Labilibaculum antarcticum: one gene and its partner. The protein of the gene in region 2 interacts with the protein of the main gene of each other region in a pairwise test. Links are inferred from orthologs where the notes say so. Each region holds a gene or a part of one and is shown on either strand. Other genes may lie near its edges.

Region 1 (7,199 bases), 3.6 Mb from region 2 along the record:
AAAAGGAAGCAAAGAATGGATTGATTTGGCTGAAGAACGAAAAATACCTTGGTGGATAACTTCGGCATTAGAATCTAATGTAGGACTGAATGCCATCGCGCAATGGACTTACACTCTTAATAATCCAATGCCACAAGGCCTGGGCACCGGACAAATCTATAGCAATAACATAGTGTCGCCTCTCTATATGAGTAAAGGCTTTTTAGCCTACGATACTTCGGCAAAATGGGAGATTTAATTGATAGAAACAGATATGCGGGAACTCACTATAAATGGTAAATTATATTCGGAAGAAGAATTGCCTAAACACTGTGCCAGTCAATTGTCGATAAGTGATTTTCAATGGGAGCGCGATGTTTATTCTTTTATATTGGAATGGTTGGATTCAAAAGAAACCATTGTTGCTCATACTTCCGGATCAACAGGAGAACCTAAATTGATGGATTTATCGAAGGGGCGCATGATAAATTCGGCTCAATTAACAGGCGAATATTTTAAATTTGAAAAAGGACAGACTGCTTTGCTCTGTTTATCCACAAATTTTATAGCAGGTAAGATGATGGTTGTTCGTGCCTTTCTGTGGCAGTTAAACTTGATTCTTGTGGATCCAAACGGACACCCATTGAATAATTTGAAGGATAAAATTGATTTTGCAGCTATGGTTCCACTTCAAGTGATTAATTGTTTAAAAGATGGGGTTGACTTTGGCTTAATCGCTAATCTTTTAATAGGAGGAGGTGCAGTAGATGCTAATTTGGAAGATCAGTTACAAGAATTGCCCACCAAATGTTTCTCAAGTTATGGAATGACTGAAACCGTTTCTCATGTTGCCATTAAACCTTTAAATGGAAATAGTAAATCGGAGTATTACCAAGGATTGGGGAATGTTACTTTTTCTCTTGATAAGCGAGCTTGTTTACAGATTACTGCGCCACAAATTATTTCAAAAGTAATTTGCACGAATGATGTAGTGGAACTTGTTGATGAAAAGCACTTTGTCTGGCTTGGGCGATATGATAATGTTGTGAATTCAGGAGGGGTTAAGTTGTTCCCCGAGAAAATAGAGGAAAAGCTTAGAGATGTTATTTCTGACCCTTTTTTCATCACCGGGATTAGGGATGAATTGCTTGGACAAAAGCTAGTGCTGATTATTGAAAAGGACAATCAATCCTCCGAATATGTATCCAATTTATTGGCAAAAATAAAAGGCTTGCTCGGAAAATACGAACAAGCCCGAGCTATTATTTTTATTCAAGAATTTAAACGAACTCCAAATGGCAAACTTCAGCGTGAAGCAACAGCGTCTATGCTTAAATGATCAAGGTAAGCAAGTAATCTTTTAAAGTCTTGCGGTCTGTTTAAATCCAATTGATTGTTCCTCTCAAATTTTTTGGCTTCTTTCAGAAAGGATTTGAAATATTTTGAAATTAAGTGATTTGCAGAATTTAATTTTCTTGGTATTTCACCCTTAGTCTGAACTAAATAGTAAGATTTTGGTTTTTTAAAATCCAATTTGCTTTTAGTTGATAGTATGTAATATCTAGCATAGATTTTTTGCCCCCCACCGTATAGTTTTTGAAGATATCCGCTGGTAGTATCTTTTTTAACCAAATATTTTTTGTACTCATAGCACTCACCATTTATAGTAATCTCTTTTAATTTTTCAGGAGATTTAATAACACTGTGTTGCGTCCCAATTTTACATTCCATTACATCTGTTTTCACATTGTAACGAATTTTAATCGAATTTAATTCTGTGTTTTTTGTTGTTATTAGTTTAGATGTCTCGAATATCGAGTTTTGATAGTTAGATTGGACTTCAAAATTATCATCTAAAATAACTGAGTAATGCATAATTCCAAAATTTGGATATTCTTTCCAAATGGAGCTTTTTTGTGAGAATGCCAGAATTGACATGGCGTTAATTATGAGTAACGAGAGTAGCAGTTTAATCATTTTTATAATTTTGGTTGAATAGTCAATTCAAAAATACTATAAAGGAAAATTAATGCATATTTTTATTGTTAAGCCACAGTTAGGATTTGATTAATCGAAGTAAATTCCAGTTGAAAAATGCCTTAACTTAAAGGAAGATAAGGATTTATTTGGTGAATGAAAAAAATGCCACTTTAAAAGTGGCATTATATTTATTCCTGTTTCAATTTATCTTTAAAGGCTTTTTTGAATTTTTCCTGTTTCGGTTTAATAACAAACGAACAGTAGGGCTGATTTGAGTTATTATTAAAATAATCCTGGTGATAATTTTCTGCCGGATAAAAGATTGACGAAGGCGATACCTCTGTGATTACCGGATTATCCCAAGCTCCAGATTCGTTTAATCTCTTCTTAAGAGTCTCTGCAATATTTTTTTGCTCGTCGTTATTGTAAAAAACGACTGAACGATATTGTGAACCCACATCAGCACCTTGTCGGTTTAAGGTAGTTGGGTCGTGAACTTGCCAAAAGACTTCAAGAAGTTCTTTAAAGCTAATTACAGTTGGATCATATGAAATTTGACAAACTTCGGCATGTCCTGTTTGTCCTGAGCAAACCTGCTCATAGGTTGATTCTTCTTTACCTCCCATGTAGCCCGATACAACTTTATCAACTCCTTTTAGTTCCTGAAAAATTGCTTCAACACACCAAAAACACCCTGCTCCTAATGTTATTGTTTGTAATTCCTTATTTTGTTTCATTTCACGCATAGTTGTATTTCCGAATAATAAGCCGGAAATTAATACAAAGACGATACATATTGACTTTTTCATGTTTTCCGGTTTTGGTTCTTATTTAAAATCGTTCTAAAAATAATCGATTCGACTATTATATCAAAATTAAAAGAGCTTAAAGTCTTAATTTGGCTTCAAATAATTCTTCATTATATTTGAGTATGATAGAAAACAAACAAATAGTAGGTATTGTTTTGTCTGGAGGGAAAAGCTCTCGCATGGGCACAGAGAAGGGGCTGGTAAAATGGAAAGGAAAGTCTTTGATTGAGTATTCTGTTGACTGTTTGCGAAATACTTGCAAAAATATTGTTGTGAGTTCTAATAAAGATTGTTACGACTACCTTAGTTTGCCTGTTGTAGCTGATGAGATTAAAGATTGTGGCCCTATTGGAGGGATTTATTCTTGTATGAAAGCGGTAAAGGCAGATTATTATCTTGTTTTAGCTTGTGATGTGCCTAATGTTCCTTTTCAGTTATTTAACGATTTACTTTTAAATATTGGAAATGCAGACGCAATTTTCCCTACTGATAAAGGAGAGAGAGGACAACCTTTGATCTCTGTTTATAAAGCATCATGTTTTAAAGTGATAGAAGAGGAATTATTAAAAGGGAATTATAAGATGATGAAGCTTCTAGGTTTACTAACTACTAAAACATTTTCTGTAAGCGAGGAATTGACTTATTTCAATCCCAAAATGTTATCCAATGCTAATTCTCTCCATGATATAAATTTTTTATAATAAAATCAGAGTATTAACGAATTTTATCCTTAATTTAAAAAGGTATTCTCGTAATGAGAATATTCTCAATACTCTTAACTGAGGGGTTTTGAGAGCTGGATTTCAATACAAATAAAGAAAAATTACAATAAATCTAATTTAGTAAAGATCTAAATAGTTGCATATTTGTTTGTATCAGTGTCTTCGGTGATGTTTCTTTTTTTAGACTAATTCCAAAGTGGGTTTTTATGCTCTACAACACATTTCCGAATCATCTTTTTAGATATGTTTACATCCATAGATGTATGTTTCTACATGTGTTTATGTGTATAAGTTTAAAGTATTCACAACATGAAAAGCAGAAGACAGTTTTTGAAAATTAGTTCCTTAAGTGCAGCCGGATTGGTTTTTGGAGGAGGTTTATTGGAAACGTTTGCCGATAATCTATTGAAAAGCAATCAGTCTTATTTTAAAGGACCTTACGATTTTACCCGCACTCCGACTTATTGTGAAGTGTGTTTTTGGAAGTGTGCCGGATGGGTTCATAAGGATGAAAATGGTAGAATTAAGAAAATAATCGGAAACGATGACGACCCAAATTGTAACGGTAGGTTTTGTCCTAGAGGTACTGGAGGAGTTGGAATGTATTTCGATGAGGATCGTTTGAAAACTCCTTTAATTAGGACCGATGAAAGAGGAAAGCAATCTTTTAGGGAAGCCACCTGGGATGAAGCATTCGATTACATTGCCGCTAAAATGAACAAAATTAAAGAGGAACATGGTCCTGAATGTACGGCTTTGTTCACTCATGGTTCAGGAGGGAAATATTTTGGTAATCTACTAAAAGGTTTTGGTTCTAATAATATAGCTGCACCATCCTATGCACAATGTCGTGGTCCTCGTGAAGTCGCTTTTATAGCGACTTTTGGACAAGGGATAAACTCTCCTGAAAATACTGATATTCGTGATACAAAATGTTTGGTTTTAATCGGATCGCACCTGGGTGAAAACATGCACAATGGGCAGGTTCAGGAAATGTCTGATGCGATTGATAAAGGGACTACTATTATAACTGTTGATCCTCGTTTTTCAACTGTTGCAAGTAAATCAAAATATTGGTTGCCAATTAAACCATCTACCGATATGGCACTTCTGCTTTCGTGGATGAATGTGATAATAAGCGAAGGTTTATATGACAAAGAATACATCGAAAAGTATGCTTTTGGTTTTGAGGAGCTCAAAGCTCATGTTCAATCCTTTACTCCAGAGTGGGCCTATGGAATTACTACAATAAAGCCTCAGCAAATACGCGATACTGCTCGCGAAATGGCACATGCTGCTCCTGCAGTAATTGTTCATCCAGGGCGGCACGTAACATGGTATGGCGACGACACACAAAGATTGCGTGCAGTTGCTATTTTGAATGCTCTATTAGGAAGTTGGGGACGAAGAGGTGGATTTTATAATCCAGCGAAAGCTTCGGTACCTCATTTTCATTTACCTGATTTTCCAACGCCAAATAAGGACTGGCGAGCTGCCATGGGAGGAAAATACAAGCTTGCTGATTTAGCACTCGCTTCCGGTGTATGTGAGGCAACGATACCAAGTCCGGAAATGAGTTGTTCTATTAAAGGATGGATTGTAAATGGAACCAATCTGATTAATACTTTGCCGGATCAGAAAAAAACGATTGCTGCTATTCAAGCACTTGATTTGCTCGTGGTAGTTGACACGATGCCAATGGAGATCACTGGATATGCTGATGTGGTTCTTCCAGAGTGTACTTATTTGGAAAGATATGATTCTTTGCGGATATCGCAGGGTAGAGTCCCAAGTATTGCTCTAAGAATGCCCGCGGTTGATCCTTTGTACAATACGAAGCCAGCCTTTTGGATGGCTCGTGAATTAGCCAAAAAACTTGATTTACTTCAATATTTCCCATTTGAAACTATCGAAGAGGAAATTGATTGGGAATTGAAACAAGTCGGTTCTTCATTGGAAGAAATGCAACGCATAGGTGTTAAACTTATGGATCGTGAAGTTGATGACTTGTATTTTGGTGAAGATGAGGATGTAGAATTCTATACAAATACAGGGAAAATAGAATTGTACTCAACAGCCTTAGAGGGAGAAGGATTCGACCCAATGCCTGTATTTACTCAACATCCTGAACCAAGCGAAGGATTTTATCGATTAATATATGGTCGCGCCCCAATGCATACTTTTAGCCGGACTGCCAATAATCCAAATCTTACCGATTTAATGGACGAAAACACAGTATGGGTGAATCCGAAAGTGGCAAAAGAATGGGGTTTGAAAAACGATCAGTACGTATATTTAGAAAATCAGGATGGAGTAATTTCAGACTTTAAAATAAAAGTACGAGTAACGGAACGTATCCGTTGGGATTCTGTTTATATGGTTCATGGCTTTGGACATGCAGATAAACGTTTGACAAGAGCTTTTGGGAAAGGCGTAAGCGATACTCAGATGATTACTAATGTAATGCTCGATCCTATAATGGGAGGAACAGGAATGCGTGGCAATTTTGTGACGTTTCGATTTGATAACAAAAAAACGGAGGTGTAAGCTATGAGATATGCAATGGCGATTGATACAAAAAAGTGTGTAGGTTGCAGCGACTGTGTAGTAGCTTGCCAAACCGAAAACGATGTTCCTATTGGACACTGCCGCGATTGGGTCGTGGAAGTAATGGATGGAACCTACCCTGAGCTGGAAATGGAATTGCGGTCTGAACGATGTAATCATTGTGAAAATTCACCTTGTGTACGTTGTTGTCCGACTGGTGCAAGCCATTATTCCGATGGTGGAATTGTTCTGGTAACAAAAAATGAATGTATAGGCTGTAGTGCTTGTATCACATCATGTCCTTATGATGCCAGATATGTTCATCCCGATGGATATGTAGATAAATGTACATTTTGTTTGCACAGAGTGAAAAAAGGAATGCAACCTGCTTGTGTGGCAGTATGTCCTACCAAATGCATGTATTTTGGAGACTTAGACGATCCAAGAAGTGAGGTTTCAGAAGTGTTGAAAAAACGAAAGTACAAGACTTTAATTCCTGAAGCCGGAACAAAACCTCAATTGTATTTCCTAATCTGATAAAATTAACAAAATGAGAGAAGAAATAATTGTAAGTGGAAGAAATAACCCACTCATCGATCCTCAGTTACACGTTTGGCACTGGGAAATACCAACTTATTTGTTTTTGGGTGGTTTGGCTGCAGGCTTGATGTTTTTTGCGGCTTTGTATTACCTAAGAGGGAAAGAAAATGATTATCGGACAGCGGTGAAACTTGCGCCAATGATTGCTCCAATTGCTTTAGCTTTAGGACTTGTCGCTTTGTTTTTGGACTTACATCACAAACTTTATTTTTGGAGATTATATACCACGATAAGATTAGAATCACCAATGTCTTGGGGAGCGTGGACTTTAATGGTTGTTACTCCTGTTTCTATAATCTGGAGTGCACTTCATATAAAGGAGCTCTTTCCAAATTGGGATTGGAAGTTTGATTTTGCAAAAGAACTCATTGATTTTTTTCAGAAAAAGAAGAAAGTTTTGGCTTGGATCATGTTGATTTCATCAGCGATTCTGGGAATTTATACCGGAATTTTATTTTCTGCATTTAATGCAAGACCATTATGGAATACTTCTATCATGGGGCCTTTATTTTTAGCTTCGGGTTTGTCAGCAGGGGCGGCAGTTGTAATTTGGATGTCTAAA
Region 2 (7,210 bases):
GCATCTTAGATGCTGCTTTGTCCGTAAATACTGGCGGAGAGAGAGGGATTCGAACCCCCGGTACGTTGCCGCACAATAGTTTTCAAGACTACCGCATTCGACCACTCTGCCATCTCTCCAATATTTTTTTGAGCTTTGATTATTGAAATCATTACCCTGATATCTCTTGTGATAACGGGTGCAAATGTAGGACAAAAAATACTTACAGCCAAACATTATTTTACTTCTGAGAGTAATTAATTTGAAATAGCTTGATTCTCAATTCAATTAATTTTATTTACCCATGAATATCCAGCTCATTCATCATGTAAAGCGAGTGTTCAATGGTCTTAAAAATCTCCGCGCAGTATTCATTTACGGCTTTTGGACTACCAGGCATGGTGTAAATTAGAGATTCATTCATAACTCCAGCAATGCCACGACTAACCAATGCATTTGGCTTTTCCATCCCATATTTTACCCGAATCAACTCCATGATTCCTGTTATCTCTTTTGTGATGTGTCTTTTTACTACATCAGGAGTAATATCTTTGGGTCCTATTCCGGTTCCACCTGTAGTGAAAACAAGATCGAAGTTCTCTTTTTTTGCTTTTTCCAGCAAATTAGTCAGGTCGGATTCTTTGTCAGGAATAATAAATTTTTCTATTTGATAATGGCGGTTTTTAGATTTGAAGAAGTCTTCAGCCAATTTCTCCAATAAAGGCCCGCTTTTGTCTTCATATTCACCTCGGCTAGCTCTGTCGCTAAGAGTTATTACCATGGTTTTAATAATTCTTGGATGATAACTAAGCACATCACCAGCTTTCAAATTACCTCCATTTAAAACTCTGCAAAAAATACCTTCTTTTGGCATCACGCAGTTTCCTATTTCACGAAAAATACTGCAATTGTCACCATGGCATTTTTTACCAATCTGAGTTACTTCCAAAACCATATCACCAATGTGGAAACGATCAAGTGGAGCAGTATGGTGAAGCCAAAGCCCTTCAGTGGTAATGTTCTCGGCAAATTCGCCAAAATTGATTTTACGTTTGGCTTGTATCGAAAATTTATCGATACTTTCTTTAGCCAGCAAGCTAACCTGACGGTGCCAGTTTCCCGCATGTGCATCATTTACAACACCTAGTGAATTCAATTCTATAGAATCAACAGGTTTTTTTATGACTCCTTTTTTCTCAGATATATTTACAGAGAGTACTAATACTTCTTTTGTGCTCATGCTCATCGTGTTTTATTGCTTCAAATCGGTTTTTGTTTTTTCTACAAGCGTAATTTCACCTAATACCATTGATTTATCAACAGCTTTACACATATCGTAAATGGTTAGCAGAGCTATGCTGGCAGCGGTTAACGCTTCCATTTCTACTCCCGTTTGTCCAATGCATTTTACTCGGGTATTTACCTGAATACCCTTCTTAATAATGCTGCATTTTACTTCAGCCTTTGTTATCTGAAGCGTATGACAGAGAGGAATCAAATCACTCGTGCGTTTAGCCGCCTGAATACCTGCTATTTCTGCAATAGTCAAAACATCACCTTTTTTCATTGCATTTTCATTTATTAATTCGAGGGTGCGAGGCTCTAAAAGAATGATGCCAACCGCTTTGGCTTCTCTTATTTGTGGCTCTTTATGACCCACATCAACCATATTGGCTTTACCATCCTTATCTATATGACTAAATTCTCCCATTATTAAATGTTGTTTACTGAAAACGTTTTCTGTTAGAGCTCCTTGATCCTTGTCACTTGATCCTTGCCACTTGTCCCTTAATCCTTAATCCTTGTACCTTATACCTTTCTTCTTGTCACTTGATCTATCCACCAATTCCATAAAAACTACCATTTTTATTCTTAGTCCCAGCTTCCGGTTTTTGATTGATCGAATTATCGATTGCTTTTTTAATTCCTAATTCTTTGATATCGAATTCGCTGGCATTAAATAAACAGGGTTTAACTTTTCCGTTGGCCGTAAGTCTAATCCGGTTGCATTCCAAACAGTTTCCACCTTTACCTCCTTCAACAACAGAGAACTCGCCGCTTGCCAAATCCATTTGTTTGATGAATCGTAAATCCAGATTATTACTCTTGCAAAATTTGCGTAAATCTTCCAGATCATCCAAATCGGCATCAGGCATTCGAACGCAGTTTATTTTTACGGGGTTCAATCCGGCCTTTTGAGCCGCTTTAATTCCTTTAAAAACATCTTCAATATTACCCAAACGGGTTATTTCTCTGTATTTTTCAGGCTTAAGCGTATCTAAACTGATGTTAACTCGTTGCAATCCGGCTTTAGCCAATCGATCAGCATATTTTTCAAGTAATATGCCATTGGTCGTCATTGCGATTTCATCAATACCAGGAATATCAGATAACAACTGTACCAAATCGACAATTCCTTTTCTAACCAAGGGTTCGCCTCCGGTAAGCCGTATTTTGGTGATTCCACTTGCAACAGCTTCTTTCACAAAATCGGTAATCTGCTCAAAACTCAATACTTCATCATGAGCCATTAAATCAATACCTTCTTCGGGCATACAATAAGTACAACGAAGATTGCATCGGTCTGTTACCGAAATTCGCAAGTAATTTATATTTCTGTTATAATTGTCTAACATGAACAAATTCTCCTTCCATAAATTCATCAACATCAGTAGGTATTAGCATAATCCCATTGGCTGATGTAAAAGCATTAATATGAGCTGAACCATGATATTTTATCGGTACAACTTGATTGTCTGCATTAAAGCGGACAGGCAAAAATTCAAGTCTGTCAGCTCTTTTTCGTTTGTAATCTGATGCGATTGGCATTCTTACCATTGGAGCATTGTAATCATAGCCCATAAGGCGGTATAGTAATGGTTTTCCGAGTAATTCAAATTGCACAAAAGAGGAAACCGGATTTCCAGGTAAGCCCAAAACGTATTTCTCCTTGCAGGTTGCGAAAACGGTATGTTTACCGGGTTTTACCATAAGGGTATGAAACCAAATATTGAAACCTAATTCTTTTAAAATTTGTGGTATAAAATCAAAATCACCAACAGATACACCACCAGATATAATTAGTACATCATTTTCCTCAAGGCTTTTAATCATTGCCTCTTTTGTAGCTTGCTTCGAATCTAAAACAATCCCTTTATTATCACCTTTAATGCCCATTTTTTGCAATTGAGCTTGAAGTTGCCAGGAGTTTACATTGCGAATTTGAGATATTTCTGGTTTTTGATCGGGTTCAACCAATTCGCTTCCTGTTGCAATAGTTGCAACTTTTGGCTGTTTGTAAACAACAGGATTTGCACATCCAACACTTGCTAATACTGATATATGTTGTGCTTTTAATCGGGTTCCTTTTTTTAGGACAACATCATTTTCTAAAATATCTTCCCCTTTAAGGCAGATATTCGATTTCGTTTTTTCTTTGGTGAAGTGAATGTGATTGTCATTAATTTGTTCGGTATGCTCAATCATGATTACTGTATCTGCACCTTCAGGCACCATTGCTCCGGTCATTATTTTAGAACACTGATTGGTTCCAACAGTTTTAGTTGGGGCAGATCCTGCAGCAATAACCTCCAATACTTCAAGATTATTAGCTAAATCTGATTGTTTGCAGGCATATCCATCCATTGCCGATTTATTAAAGGGCGGAAGTGACATGTCAGAAAGTACATCTTCTGCTACAACTCGATTTAAACAGTCAGCCAAATTGATAATTTCTGTATCTAACTTTTTCGTGGCATGTTTTACGGTTTTTAATGCCTCGTGAAACGTAATCATATTATTAGTTTTTTATTTTCCATTCATTATTGGCAAAAGTAATTTTATCTGCAGTAAAATTGAAATTCTCACCATTAAATTCAAACCATTTATCTGCTAATTTTCCATAACCAATAGCTCTGGGTTTTATGTCGTTATTGTTTTTTTTGTTGATCATTAAAAACAGACCCGGTTCAATAAAGTCTCTCAAGCCTCCCGATTCAGAAATTACAGGTGTTTCGGGCGTAAGTATTTTCTCGAAATAGGAGAGTACCTCAGGAAGATGATCATCTTTAGCCTGCACATAATACACTTTTTTGCTTCCTGCCTGAAACAAGCGATTGCTGTCTTTACTGCCTTTTTTATTATTTTCTTTTGCAATGATAAAATCTTCAGTTTCTCTGATGATTTCCAATTCCTTGCTTAATTCATGAAAGTGAGGGGATACTTTAATGCAAACCAACTCATTTTTACACGCCAATTCTTCAATCAATCGACATGCAAATAAGGTTTTACCAACATTTCTGCCAGTTCCTGCAATTAATAATATGTTCTTTTTAATATTCCTCATTTCTTAAATATAAAAAACCTCCAATTCAATTTAGAATCGGAGGCTTATGTATTTAGTCCCGATAGTGTGTCAATTGCTAAGCTAAAGTGCAATTACTTAACTGTCGGTATCGTCTAAAATTACAAAAAACACTCCTTTCCAATTTTAGGGTCTTAGCCCAGCGGGAGGCAAATTCGTTTCCAAATTTACCCATCGGTTTATAATTCGTTCCATTTTTCAATGGCTTAGAGATTGTAAACTCGGAGATCACTTTATTACTGGGGTAAAGATATTAATATTAATGAATCTACAAATGTATATGTGTGAAGATTAAAAAAAATGAGTTATGAGTTCGTTAACCCAATAATAATGGCGTTCTTCCGGAAAGCCTATGGTCTTTAGGTTCTAAAATGTAACTGATTGTGTTATTAGTCAGCAATGGCTGTATTTTATTTTGTAATTTATAATTAGTTTGATTAAGAAATAGAATTCATGACTATATTTATAGGCTGATTTAATTTAGAAAGAAACATGGGGAAAGGGAATCATGGACATTCTCATCACGATCACGGTGAGTTGAAAGGAAGAAATTTGGGAATTGCAATTTTATTGAATGTTGGAATTACGGTGGCGCAGGTAATAGGAGGAATTGTATCGGGTAGTTTGGCTCTTTTGTCCGATGCCATGCATAACTTCAGTGATGTTCTCGCTTTAATAATAAGCTGGTTTGCAAGTAAATTGTCGAGTAGGAGACAAACGGCTAAACAAACATTCGGATATAAAAGGGCAGAGATATTAGCGGCTTTATTTAATGCAATATCATTAGTTGTAATTGCATTTTTCCTTTTAAAGGAGGCCGTCCAGCGGATTTCAGAACCTCAGGATATTGAATCGGGATTGGTCATGATTTTGGGTGGATTATCAATCCTTTTAAATGGACTTAGCGTGTTGTTGGTAAAGAAAGATGCTAAGAACAATATTAATATGAAATCAGCTTATCTGCATCTATTATCCGATATGGTTTCATCGGTTGCTGTTGTTTTAGGAGGATTGGCAATGTACTTATGGGAAATTCCTTGGATTGATAGTGTTCTGTCAATTGCTATTGCTCTCTATTTGGTGTATTCTAGTTGGGCTTTGGTGAAGGAAAGCATACGTATTCTCATGCAATTTGCTCCAATTGATATCAATATGGATGAAATCCATGAGAAAGTTAAAGAACTGGCAGAAGTGGAAAACATGCATCATGTGCACATTTGGCAATTAGACGACAAGCAAATTAATTTCGAAGCTCATATTAGTTTCAGAAACGATTTGGCTTTGAGTGAAGTAAATAATGTTCTGGACAGATTGGAACACATGCTTCATGATGAATTTGAAATAAGTCATGTAACACTTCAGCCTGAATTGAATGGCTTTTGCGAAGATGAAAGTGTTGTAAGACAGGAAAGAAAACATATTCATTAGTAGGCCTTCTTTCCTGCTTTTGCTGACTGTTAGTCTAGTGAATTCAATAAATCCATTGGGTTTTCAACAAGCACTTCAGCTCCATTTTCGAGTAATTCTTCCATGCTTCGGAATCCCCAAAGAACACCTGCTGCATACATTCCTGAATTTACAGCCGTTTGCATATCCACACCCGAATCGCCAACATACATTATTTCTTCAGGCGCAATGCGCATTTTTGTGCTAATCATTATTGCTCCTTTAGGATTTGGTTTTCTGGGAATATCTCCACCAGCACCAATCACCATTTCAAGCTGCCAGTCAGCAAGCAGAGCTTTTGCAACCTTTTGAGTTAATTCATTTGCTTTGTTCGAGAATACGGCAATCTTGATGTTTCTTTTCTGTAATTCAGTAAGAAGTTCTGCAATTCCCGGATACAAACAAGTTTTGGCAACGCAATTTTCATCATATACACTCATCATTCTGTTATAACAGGCTTCTAATGTTGCTTCGTCAATTCCGGACTCCGGCAAAGCATTCTCTACCAATGCTTTTAATCCTCGGCCAACAAAAGTTTTGTATGTGTCGTAGTCATGTATTGGAAAATCTTTTTCGCTTAGAACTATATTCATTGAATCGGCAATATCTTCAATTGAGTTAGCGAGTGTGCCATCGAGGTCAAAAACAACTCCTTTTATCATTACAATCTTCATTAAGTTTATGGAGTACAAATATTAAAAACTAAGTTTGAGTATGCAAAAGGAACTGCACAAATTTTTAAGCATAAAAATGAGGCTATCCAGAAAGAACAAATGAATTGTCATTTTAAGCGATCCCGATGGTTATCGGGACGAAAAACATTCACAATACGGTTGAGATGTTTCAACAGGCTCAACATGACAAGAGCATATTGAATGGTTCTTTTTGGATGGCCTCTTTTGGTCTTTATTTATCTAATGATGGTTCTTAATTCGGCATTGTAATCAATGGTAACATCCATCCATTCATTGAACATGTTTTGCCATGAACCTTCTCCGTAAAGCTTTTCAAACTCTTTTTTAAATCCATCATCTGTCGACCAATCTGCATAGCTTTTAAAGTCCCACACAATTCCAACATCAGCACTATGGGCTGTGTGCAATGGATTATTGAAAACTAAGAATGCTACTCCCATTTTTTCAGAAGTCTTCATAAGTTTAATCGCAATTTCCTTAAAACGATAATACTGTCCTTTTTTTAGATCAATTGCCCAGGCTTCATAATGCTTGGCATTCATTAAAATATCTTTTCCAAACGATAAATTTTCATTGTAATTCCAAAGATTCACGGGGCCATATTTCTCAACGAAAGGTTCTACCGTTTTGTCCCAGTCAGCTTCATGACCATTTTCTTTTGCAGGTCTGCTATCTAATGCAGCGTAAGTTGTAGGTCCCATAATCCAAACATACCAGCCGGATTTAT

The links.
Region 1: the proteins of ALGA_RS01965 (region 2) and ALGA_RS16440 interact in binary tests that used the Escherichia coli proteins (3 or more experiments, as listed by UniProt). The link is inferred for Labilibaculum antarcticum from one-to-one orthologs.

The regions. Positions count from the first base shown.
Region 1 is NZ_AP018042.1:4,149,835-4,157,033, forward strand. What follows is about bases 1,744-4,679. They hold ALGA_RS16440 (molybdenum cofactor guanylyltransferase), read left to right. Parts: upstream 1,744-2,890; coding sequence 2,891-3,469; downstream 3,470-4,679. Other genes in these bases: msrA (peptide-methionine (S)-S-oxide reductase MsrA), read right to left, coding at 2,148-2,768; ALGA_RS16445 (molybdopterin-containing oxidoreductase family protein), read left to right, coding at 3,800-4,679. In the rest of the region: ALGA_RS16420 (o-succinylbenzoate synthase), read left to right, coding at 1-238; ALGA_RS16425 (AMP-binding protein), read left to right, coding at 239-1,318; ALGA_RS16430 (hypothetical protein), read right to left, coding at 1,285-1,725; more of ALGA_RS16445, read left to right, coding at 4,680-6,037; ALGA_RS16450 (4Fe-4S dicluster domain-containing protein), read left to right, coding at 6,041-6,574; nrfD (NrfD/PsrC family molybdoenzyme membrane anchor subunit), read left to right, coding at 6,588-7,199. UniProt on the Escherichia coli protein: Transfers a GMP moiety from GTP to Mo-molybdopterin (Mo-MPT) cofactor (Moco or molybdenum cofactor) to form Mo-molybdopterin guanine dinucleotide (Mo-MGD) cofactor.
Region 2 is NZ_AP018042.1:501,000-508,209, reverse strand. Bases 1,687-4,633 are described here. They hold ALGA_RS01965 (molybdopterin molybdotransferase MoeA), read right to left. Parts: upstream 3,775-4,633; coding sequence 2,599-3,774; downstream 1,687-2,598. Other genes in these bases: ALGA_RS01960 (P-loop NTPase family protein), read right to left, coding at 3,779-4,324; ALGA_RS01970 (GTP 3',8-cyclase MoaA), read right to left, coding at 1,815-2,648; moaC (cyclic pyranopterin monophosphate synthase MoaC), read right to left, coding at 1,687-1,690. In the rest of the region: ALGA_RS01980 (MOSC domain-containing protein), read right to left, coding at 278-1,219; more of moaC, read right to left, coding at 1,232-1,686; ALGA_RS01955 (cation diffusion facilitator family transporter), read left to right, coding at 4,835-5,770; ALGA_RS01950 (HAD family hydrolase), read right to left, coding at 5,800-6,450; ALGA_RS01945 (hypothetical protein), read right to left, coding at 6,699-7,210. UniProt on the Escherichia coli protein: Catalyzes the insertion of molybdate into adenylated molybdopterin with the concomitant release of AMP.